Regions from separate parts of the Streptomyces sp. NPDC054883 genome, predicted to be linked through region 2. Evidence: riboswitches for the same ligand, from Rfam matches in the RefSeq annotation. Region 2 holds a riboswitch; the other holds the start of a gene.

Region 1 (4,407 bases), on a different contig from region 2:
TCCGCCCCGAGCATCCCCCAGGTCAGCTCCTCCAGCACGTACCGCGGCAGCATCCGCAGGACGTCGGGCGAGGCCCACGGGGTGTGCGTGAAGTGCGCGATCCGCAGGTCGGGCCGCAGCACGCGCAGCATGCCCGGCACCAGCGCCAGCTGGTAGTCCTGGACGAGCACCGCCGCGCCCTCGCCGGCCTCCGCCGCCAGCGCGTCCGCGAAGGCCCGGTTGTACAGGAGGTACGCGTCCCAGCGCCGCCGGAACTCCGCGTCGAAGACCGGCTCGCGCGGGATGTCGTACAGGTGGTGGTGGGTGAACCAGAGCACCGAGTTCGCGATGCCGTTGTACGCGGCGTCGTACACCGCGGGATCGATGTCCAGCATCCGGACGCCGGGCTCGGAAACCCCCCTCCGCACCGCTTCCCGGTCACCCTCCGACAGCGCGGCGCAGATCCACACCGCGTCCGGCTGCTCCGCGAGCGCCGCGGAGAGGCCGGAGACGAGACCGCCGCCGCCGCGCCGGGCGCTGAGGGTGCCGTCGGGGGCGTGGGCGTACGAAAGGGGGCCGCGGTTCGCGGCGACGAGTACCTGGGAAGCCATGCCGCGAACCTAACCCCGCCGCAGGCGCCTCAAACCCGCCGCGGCGTCACGCCACGCCGCATCACGCCACGCGGCGGACCGCGTACTCCTCGACCTCCAGCATCGGCGGCCGTTCCTCGGTGTCCACGGCGTGCGTGCGCGCCACGAAGCCGTCCGGGCCCCGCTCGAACTGGGTCAGGGCGGGGCGTACCGGGGGGTACCCCCAGCGGTAGCCGGGGGAGTGCCCGCGCGAGAGCCGCAGCTGCGCCGTGCGGTAGATCGCCGCGGCCATCCGGCCGAGTGCCTGCCCGTCCTGGTGGCGGTGCAGCCGTACGCCGACGTCCACCTGGGCCAGTGCGTCCAGCCCGACCGTGTGCAGCGCGTCGACCAGCAGGCCCAGCTCCACGCCGTAGCCGACGGGGAAGGGGAGACGTTCCAGCAGGGAGCGCCGTACGGCGTACTCGCCGCCCAGCGGCTGGACGAAGCCGGCCAGCTGCGGCCAGTGCAGGTTCAGCAGGGGCCGGGCCACCAGTTCCGTGACGCGGCCGCCCTGCCCCGGCGCGTCGCCGAGCGGCCGGTCGTACATCGCCTTGACGAACTGCACGTCCGGTTCGGTCAGCAGCGGGCCGACGATGCCGGAGACGAAGGCGGACGAGAAGTCCCGCAGGTCGGCGTCCACGAAGCAGACGATGTCCCCGGTGGTGGCGAGCAGCGAGCGCCACAGCACCTCGCCCTTGCCGGGCACCGCCGGGAGCCGCGGCAGCACCGCGTCGCGGTGCACCACCCGCGCCCCGGCCTTCGCGGCCACCTCGGCCGTACGGTCGCTCGACCCGGAGTCGACCACCACCAGCTCGTCCACCAGGGGGAGCGGCAGCCCCTCGATCAGGTCGCGGCGGATCACCTCGACTATGGCGCCGACCGTGGCCTCCTCGTCGAGCGCGGGCAGCACCACGCTGACCGTGGCGCCCGACGCGCGCTTGCGGTCGAGCAGCCGGTCGAGCGGCCGGTCGGCGGCGGACCAGGAGCGGTCTGCCAGCCAGCGCTCCACCTCTTCCAGCACCCTCGGTACTCCCTGCATCGTCGCTTGTTTGGACCGGTTTGTGATCCATCTCGCGGTTCGGACGGCTGTCTCAACCGGCCGCCCCTTCGGTTACAGTCTTGAACAACGCGAAGGACCACGGCATGCCGGGGTCCTCGCGCACAAATGCCCGGGAGCGCCATAGAGCGCGCGGCCCGGTGCCATACCGCTCATCCAGAGGGGCAGAGGGACACGGCCCGTTGAAGCCCCGGCAACCCTCCAGTCGGTTCTCGCGATGCGTTTTCGACGCACCCCCGCGAGGTCCCCGGCTAGGGAAGGTGCCAATTCCGTCTCATGGCGAAGTGCGCCATGGGGAAGATGAGGAGAAAGGGCCTCGCCATCATGGCTGCACAGACTGTCGCCACCTCTGTTGATCTCGGACCCGCCACCGGCCTTTCCTGTCGCGAGTGCGGTACCCGCTTCGAGCTCGGACCCATCTTCGCGTGCGTCGAGTGTTTCGGACCTCTGGAAGTCGCCTACGACCTCCCGACCGGCGACCCCGAGGCCCTGCGCGCCGCGATCGAGGCCGGGCCGGACAACATCTGGCGCTACGCCCCGCTGCTGCCCGTCCCCGCGGACGTGGCCTCCAAGCCGAGCCTCAACCCGGGCTTCACCAAGCTGGTGGACGCGGCCAACCTGGCCAAGGAGCTGGGCGTCACCGGCAAGCTCTACGTCAAGGACGACTCCGGCAACCCGACGCACTCCTTCAAGGACCGCGTCGTGGCCATCGCCGTCGAGGCCGCCCGCGCGTTCGGCTACACCACCCTCTCCTGCTCCTCCACGGGCAACCTGGCCGGCGCCGTCGGCGCCGCGGCCGCCCGGGCCGGCTTCCGCTCCTGCGTGTTCATCCCGCACGACCTGGAACAGGGCAAGGTCGTCATGGCCGGTGTCTACGGCGGCGACCTCGTCGGCATCGAGGGCAACTACGACGACGTCAACCGCTTCTGCTCCGAGCTCATCGGCGACCCGCTGGGCGAGGGCTGGGGCTTCGTCAACGTCAACCTGCGCCCGTACTACGGCGAGGGTTCCAAGACGCTGGCGTACGAGATCTGCGAGCAGCTCGGCTGGCAGCTGCCGGACCAGATCGTGATCCCCATCGCGTCCGGCTCGCAGCTGACGAAGATCGACAAGGGGCTCCAGGAGCTGATCAAGCTCGGGCTGGTCGAGGACAAGCCGTACAAGATCTTCGGCGCGCAGGCCGAGGGCTGCTCGCCCGTGTCGACCGCCTTCAAGGCGGGACACGAGGTGGTGCGCCCGCAGAAGCCGAACACGATCGCCAAGTCCCTGGCGATCGGCAACCCGGCGGACGGTCCGTACGTCCTGGACATCGCCCGGCGCACCGGCGGTTACGTCGAGGACGTAAACGACGAGCAGGTGGTCGAGGCCATCAAGATCCTCGCGCGGGCCGAGGGCATCTTCGCCGAGACCGCGGGCGGCGTGACCGTCGGCGTGACGAAGAAGCTCATCGAGAACGGGCAGCTCGACCCCTCGCTGACCACGGTCGTCCTCAACACCGGCGACGGTCTCAAGACCCTGGAGGCGGTGGCCTCGGACAGCGGCCAGACCGCCACCATCCGTCCCAGCCTGGACGCGTTCCGCGCCGCCGGCCTGGCCTGAGGCCCGATCCACCCCTCCTGTTCCCGGAAAGGCAATAGCGCCATGAGCGTCAACGTCCGCATCCCCACCATCCTGCGCACCTACACCGGTGGCAAGGCCGAGGTCTCCGCCGAGGGCACGACCCTCTCCGAGGTCATCGAGTCCCTGGAGAAGAACCACCCGGGCATCGCGGCCCGCGTCCTGGACGACCAGGGCAAGCTGCGCCGGTTCGTGAACGTCTACGTCAACGACGACGACGTGCGCTTCGAGGGCGGCCTGCAGACGGCGACGCCGGACGGCGCGGGGGTCTCGATCATCCCCGCCGTGGCCGGCGGCTGCTGACGCCCGGCTGCCCACGCCCGCCTTCCCAGCGGAGTCACACCTGAATTGCCCCCTCCGGTAAAAGCGGAGGGGGCAATTCTGGTTGGTTGGGCGCGGTAGAGTTTGGGAAGTCCCCTCCGTTGTTCTTGCCCGCCGCATATGAGCGGGCCGCCGGATGGTTGACATTGAGTCAACATGCACGCCTGGTATGGGCCTTTGATGCCGGATGTCGGGCCCGAGTTGCCCGGGAATATGCCTAAATTTCACGTGATTTCCATATTCCTTCTTGTCCGGAATTCTCGTCGGATTGACCTGTTGCAGACAGCACCGGTGCGGATACATTCAGCCGCGGTCGAGGCGTTCCGGCGCAAGTTCTGACCCGGGTCCGCGAAGTGCGGTCCTGCGCAAGGGCCAGTAATAGGGGAGTTAGGCATGGCTCAGGGCACCGTCAAGTGGTTCAACGCGGAGAAGGGCTACGGCTTCATCGCGGTCGACGGTGGTGCGGATGTGTTCGTCCACTACAGCGCCATCCAGATGGACGGGTACCGCACCCTTGAAGAGGGTCAGCGGGTCGAGTTCGAGATCTCGCAGGGCCAGAAGGGTCCTCAGGCGGACATGGTCAAGCTCGCACTCGGCTGACCCGGCGCGATCGACCACCGACGCAACAGGTCTCAAGGACCACACACGCACGTGGGGCCCACATCCCGGACACGGGACGTGGGCCCCACGTGCGTCCCGGCCGGGGACTTCGCCCGGCGTTGCCCGAAGCCGCTTGCACTCGACGGGGTCGAGTGCTAATCATTGGCGTTAGCACTCTCCAGGTGAGAGTGCTACTAAAACGAG
Region 2 (4,407 bases):
GTGTCATCGCGGCCATCGCGGCGCTCGCCTCGATCAACCCGATCTGGGCGCTCGGCCCGTACCGCCCGGACCACGTGTCCACCGGCGCGCAGCCCGACTGGTACATGGGTATGCCGGAAGGCCTGGTCCGTGCCATGCCGGGCTGGGAGATCAACCTGTGGGGCCACACCCTCGTCCTGGGCGTGTTCATCCCGCTGCTGCTCTTCCCGCTGGTGCTCGGCGCGATCGCCGTCTGGCCGTTCATCGAGTCCTGGGTCACCGGGGACAAGCGTGAGCACCACCTGCTGGACCGCCCGCGCAACGTCCCGACCCGTACGGCCTTCGGTGTCGCCTGGATCGCGGAGTACATCGTCCTGCTGATCGGCGGTGGAAACGACATGTTCGCGCAGTACTTCCACCTCTCGATCAACAACATCACGTGGTTCGTCCGGATCGGCTTCTTCGTCGTCCCGGTCCTCGCCTTCATCGTCGCCAAGCGGATCTGCCTCGGCCTCCAGCGCCGGGACCACGACAAGGTGCTGCACGGTCGCGAGACCGGCATCATCAAGCGTCTGCCGCACGGTGAGTTCGTCGAGGTCCACGAGCCGCTCCCGCAGGCCAAGCTGCACACGCTCACCTCGCACGAGCAGTACCAGCCGATCGAACTCGGCCCGACGGTCGACGAGAACGGCGTGGAGCGCAAGCCCAAGGCCACGGAGAAGCTCCGCGCGAAGCTGAGCAAGGGCTTCTACGCGGAGAACAACCAGATTCCGAAGCCCACGGTGGAGGAGTACAAGGAGATCCAGAGCGGCCACGGCCACCACTGATCCCGCATGACCGCTTGAGGGATTGATTCCGGTCAATCCTGGTGTCGCCACGGCGAGAGCCCCGTCCAGGGTCTGGACGGGGCTCTTTGCCGTCCGCCCCGGCTGGATAGGCTGAGGGCCTTCCCATTCGACGTGGGCGGCGAGTACGGGGCGGCCCACTAGCGCAGGAGCGGACCATGAACGTTGCGACCCCGGCAGGCGGCGACAGCGTGGCGGCCCGCGGGTGGCCGGGCGTCCTCGACGCCCTGCTGACCGGCCGGGACCTGAGCAGCGACGACACGGCCTGGGCCATGGACCGGATCATGCGCGGGGAAGCCACCGATGCCCAGATCGCCGGTTTCGCGGTCGCGCTGCGGGCCAAGGGCGAGACCGTCGCGGAGATCAACGGCCTGGTGCGGGCCATGTACGAACACGCCAACCTGATCGAGGTGCCGGGCCGGACGGTGGACATCGTCGGCACCGGCGGCGACGGGGCCAAAACGGTGAACATCTCCACGATGTCCGCGATCGTGGTGGCCGGAACGGGCGCCAAGGTGGTCAAGCACGGCAACCGGGCCGCCTCCTCCGCCAGCGGGGCCTCCGACGTCCTGGAGAAGCTCGGCGTCAACCTCGACCTCACCCCGGCGCGGGTGGTGGAGGTGGCCGAGCAGGCCGGCGTCACGTTCTGCTTCGCGGTGAAGTTCCACCCCGCGCTGCGGCACGTCGCGGCGGCCCGCAAGGAGCTGGGCATCCGGACCACCTTCAACTTCCTGGGCCCGCTCACCAATCCGGCGCGGGTCCGGGCCCAGGCGACCGGCGTGGCCGACGCCCGGGTGGCCCCCATCGTGGCGGGCGTGCTCGCCGAACGCGGCTCCTCCGCCCTGGTCTTCCGCGGTGACGACGGCCTCGACGAGCTGACGACGACGGCCACGTCCAGGGTGTGGTGGGTGCGCGACGGCGCGGTGACGGAGCTGCCCTTCGACCCGCGCGACGTAGGCATCGACCTCGTGGACGTGTCGGCGCTGCGGGGCGAGGACGCCTCGTACAACGCCGACGTGGCGCGCCGGCTGCTGGCCGGCGAGACCGGTCCGGTGCGGGACGCGGTGCTGCTGAACTCGGCCGCCGCCCTCGTGGCGCTGGATCCGGGTACGGGCTCTCTGGAGGAGCAGCTCGCGGCGGGCATCGCCCGTGCGGCCGAGGCCGTCGACTCGGGCGCGGCCCGGGCGGCGCTGGAGCGCTGGGTGGCGGCGAGCAACGCGTAGGCCCCGGCGAGCAACGGGTAGGCCCCGGCGAGCAACGGGTAGGCCCCGGCCGGGCGGTGCGAGAACGGCGTGAAAGGGGTGACCCCGGTCCAGCATGCGGACCGGGGTCTTGCACGTGCGGGATCTTGTGGCAGGATGCTGACCAGGTCACGAGTGACAGCGTTTTGGCCCCGGCTCGCTGTCCGGCAACCCTCCTTCCGTGGCGGGGTGCCCCGGGTGATGACCAGGCCGTAGGCAGTGAGGTCTACGGCAAGCGCGGATCCCTCGACACCAGGGATCCTGGTCCTCGAGGAGCGTTTTCCGTGAGCAAGCGAATGCGATAGGGCGTCTGCGCCCCTTCTTCACCCCTCGGTAACAGGGTCGCTTCCGCGTACCCGGAACCCCGAGACACCCCCGTGCCCCGGACGGCCGCCGAGCCGTACCCGCGTACGGGCAGACACCGAAGCCATTCCGCCCTGCCTGCCGGGAGATACCGCCATGTCCGCATCCCTGAACGCCACCGCCGATCACTCCGCCGACCGCACCGGGTGTGCCGAGCCGCTGCCCGTGCTCGGCCGGGACGTCACCGTCCCGCTCGTGACCGGCGGCGAGGTCAGCTACGCGGCCCTCGACTACGCGGCCAGTGCGCCGGCGCTGCAGCGGGTGTGGGACGACGTGGCCGCGTACGCCCCGTACTACGGCAGCGTGCACCGCGGCGCCGGATACCTCTCGCAGCTGTCCACCGACCTGTTCGAGCAGAGCCGGGCCACGGTCGCGGAGTTCCTGGACTGCCGCCCCGCCGATCAGGTGGTCTTCACCCGGTCCACGACCGACTCGCTCAACCTGCTCGCCGCCGCGCTCCCGGCCGGCTGCCAGGTCTTCGTCTTCGAGACCGAGCACCACGCCTCGCTGCTGCCGTGGGGCGACGCGCGGGTCACGTACCTCAACGCGCCGCGCACCCCGGACGAGGCCGTCGCCGGCCTGGAGCGGGCGCTGGCCGGACGGGAGCCGTACGGGCCGGCGCTGGTGTGCGTCACGGGCGCGTCCAACGTCACCGGTGAGCTGTGGCCGGTGAAGGAACTCGCCGCCGCGGCGCACGCCCACGGCGCGCGGATCGTGCTGGACGCCGCCCAGCTGGCGCCGCACCACCCCGTCTCGGTGCGGGAGCTGGACGTGGACTGGGTCGCCTTCTCCGGGCACAAGCTGTACGCGCCGTTCGGCTCGGGCGTGCTGGCGGGACGGGCCGACTGGCTCCAGGAGGCGCAGCCGTACCTGGCCGGCGGCGGCGCGTCGCGGAAGGTGGCCCGGCGCGAGGACGGGGGCGTGGACGTCGAGTGGCACACCACGGCCGCCCGGCACGAGGCCGGCTCCCCGAACGTCATCGGCGTCTACTCCATCGCCTCCGCCTGCCGGGCGCTGACGGAGGCGGGCTTCGAGGGCCTGGTCGCGCGGGAACGGCAGCTGATCGCGAAGGTCCGCGAGGGCCTGGCAGCGGTCCCCGAGGTCCGGGTCCTCTCCCTGTTCGGGGACGAGGCCCCGCGGGTCGGGGTGATCTCGTTCGTGGTGGAGGGCTGGAACAGCTCCCACTTCGCCGCCGCGCTGTCCGCCGAGTACGGCATCGGAGTCCGCGACGGCCTGTTCTGCGCCCACCCGCTGGTGCGCACGCTGCTGGGCAGCGAGCCGCAGGCCCAGGGCGAATGCGGGGCGCCGGAGGCGGCGCCGGGGGAGAGGTCGCTCAACGCGATCCGCGTCAGCTTCGGCGGGGGCACCCCGGACGAGCACGTGGAGCGCTTCGTCCGCGCGGTGCGGGAGCTGGTCGCGGACGGCGCGAAGTGGCAGTACCGCACGGAGGAAGGCCGCTGCGTGCCGGTTTCCTGACGCGCCCGGCCTTTCCTCGACGCGCCCCTCGCGCGGCTCAGCGCCGGGGGCGCTCCTCTTTTCGACGCGCCGCTCGCGCGGCTCAGCGCCGGGGGCGCTTCCCCGGCTTCGCGCCGCTGCGCCGGACTCCGTCCGGCGGCGGGGTGGTGGTTCGACGGCGGGCTCGCGCCGGGGAACGTGGACCGCGGGCCCGGTGCCCGACCGCTGCCAGGAGCGCGACTGGCGCAACGCGCCGGGTCGTTCTGCGGAGCGCGGACCGGCACTGCCGGACGGGGCCGGCTGATCGGCGCCCGCCGACGTCCCGTACGGCGACGGCCGGGGGCGTCCACCGGCGGGCCCGCGGTCGGGGGGAGGTCCCGTGCTGTGCGCCGACGGCCCGGGCGCCGGGTACGTCTGCCGGCACGCCTGCGACCGGGCGAAGGTCCCGTGCCGTACGGCGACGGCCGGGTACGTCTGCCGGCAGGACCGCGGCCCGGCGGAGAACCTCGTCGGCCACCCGGGAG

The links. Region 2 has a riboswitch for S-adenosylmethionine ahead of ACWGH1_RS19185 (aminotransferase class V-fold PLP-dependent enzyme). Riboswitches for the same ligand answer to the same signal wherever they lie in the genome.
Region 1: it holds a riboswitch for S-adenosylmethionine, as region 2 does, so the genes downstream of both, thrC (threonine synthase) here and ACWGH1_RS19185 (aminotransferase class V-fold PLP-dependent enzyme) in region 2, are expected to answer to the same signal.

What each region holds. Positions count from the first base shown of each region.
Region 1 is NZ_JBSGYT010000011.1:1,023-5,429, forward strand. It holds gene ACWGH1_RS10860 (alpha,alpha-trehalose-phosphate synthase (UDP-forming)) at 1-590, opposite strand, end outside; gene ACWGH1_RS10865 (glucosyl-3-phosphoglycerate synthase) at 652-1,629, opposite strand; SAM riboswitch class I at 1,815-1,972, shown strand; gene thrC (threonine synthase) at 1,990-3,264, shown strand; gene ACWGH1_RS10875 (ubiquitin-like small modifier protein 1) at 3,307-3,585, shown strand; gene ACWGH1_RS10880 (cold-shock protein) at 3,997-4,203, shown strand.
Region 2 is NZ_JBSGYT010000024.1:53,484-57,890, forward strand. It holds gene qcrB (cytochrome bc1 complex cytochrome b subunit) at 1-806, shown strand, start outside; gene trpD (anthranilate phosphoribosyltransferase) at 983-2,047, shown strand; SAM riboswitch class IV at 2,193-2,309, shown strand; gene ACWGH1_RS19185 (aminotransferase class V-fold PLP-dependent enzyme) at 2,525-3,904, shown strand.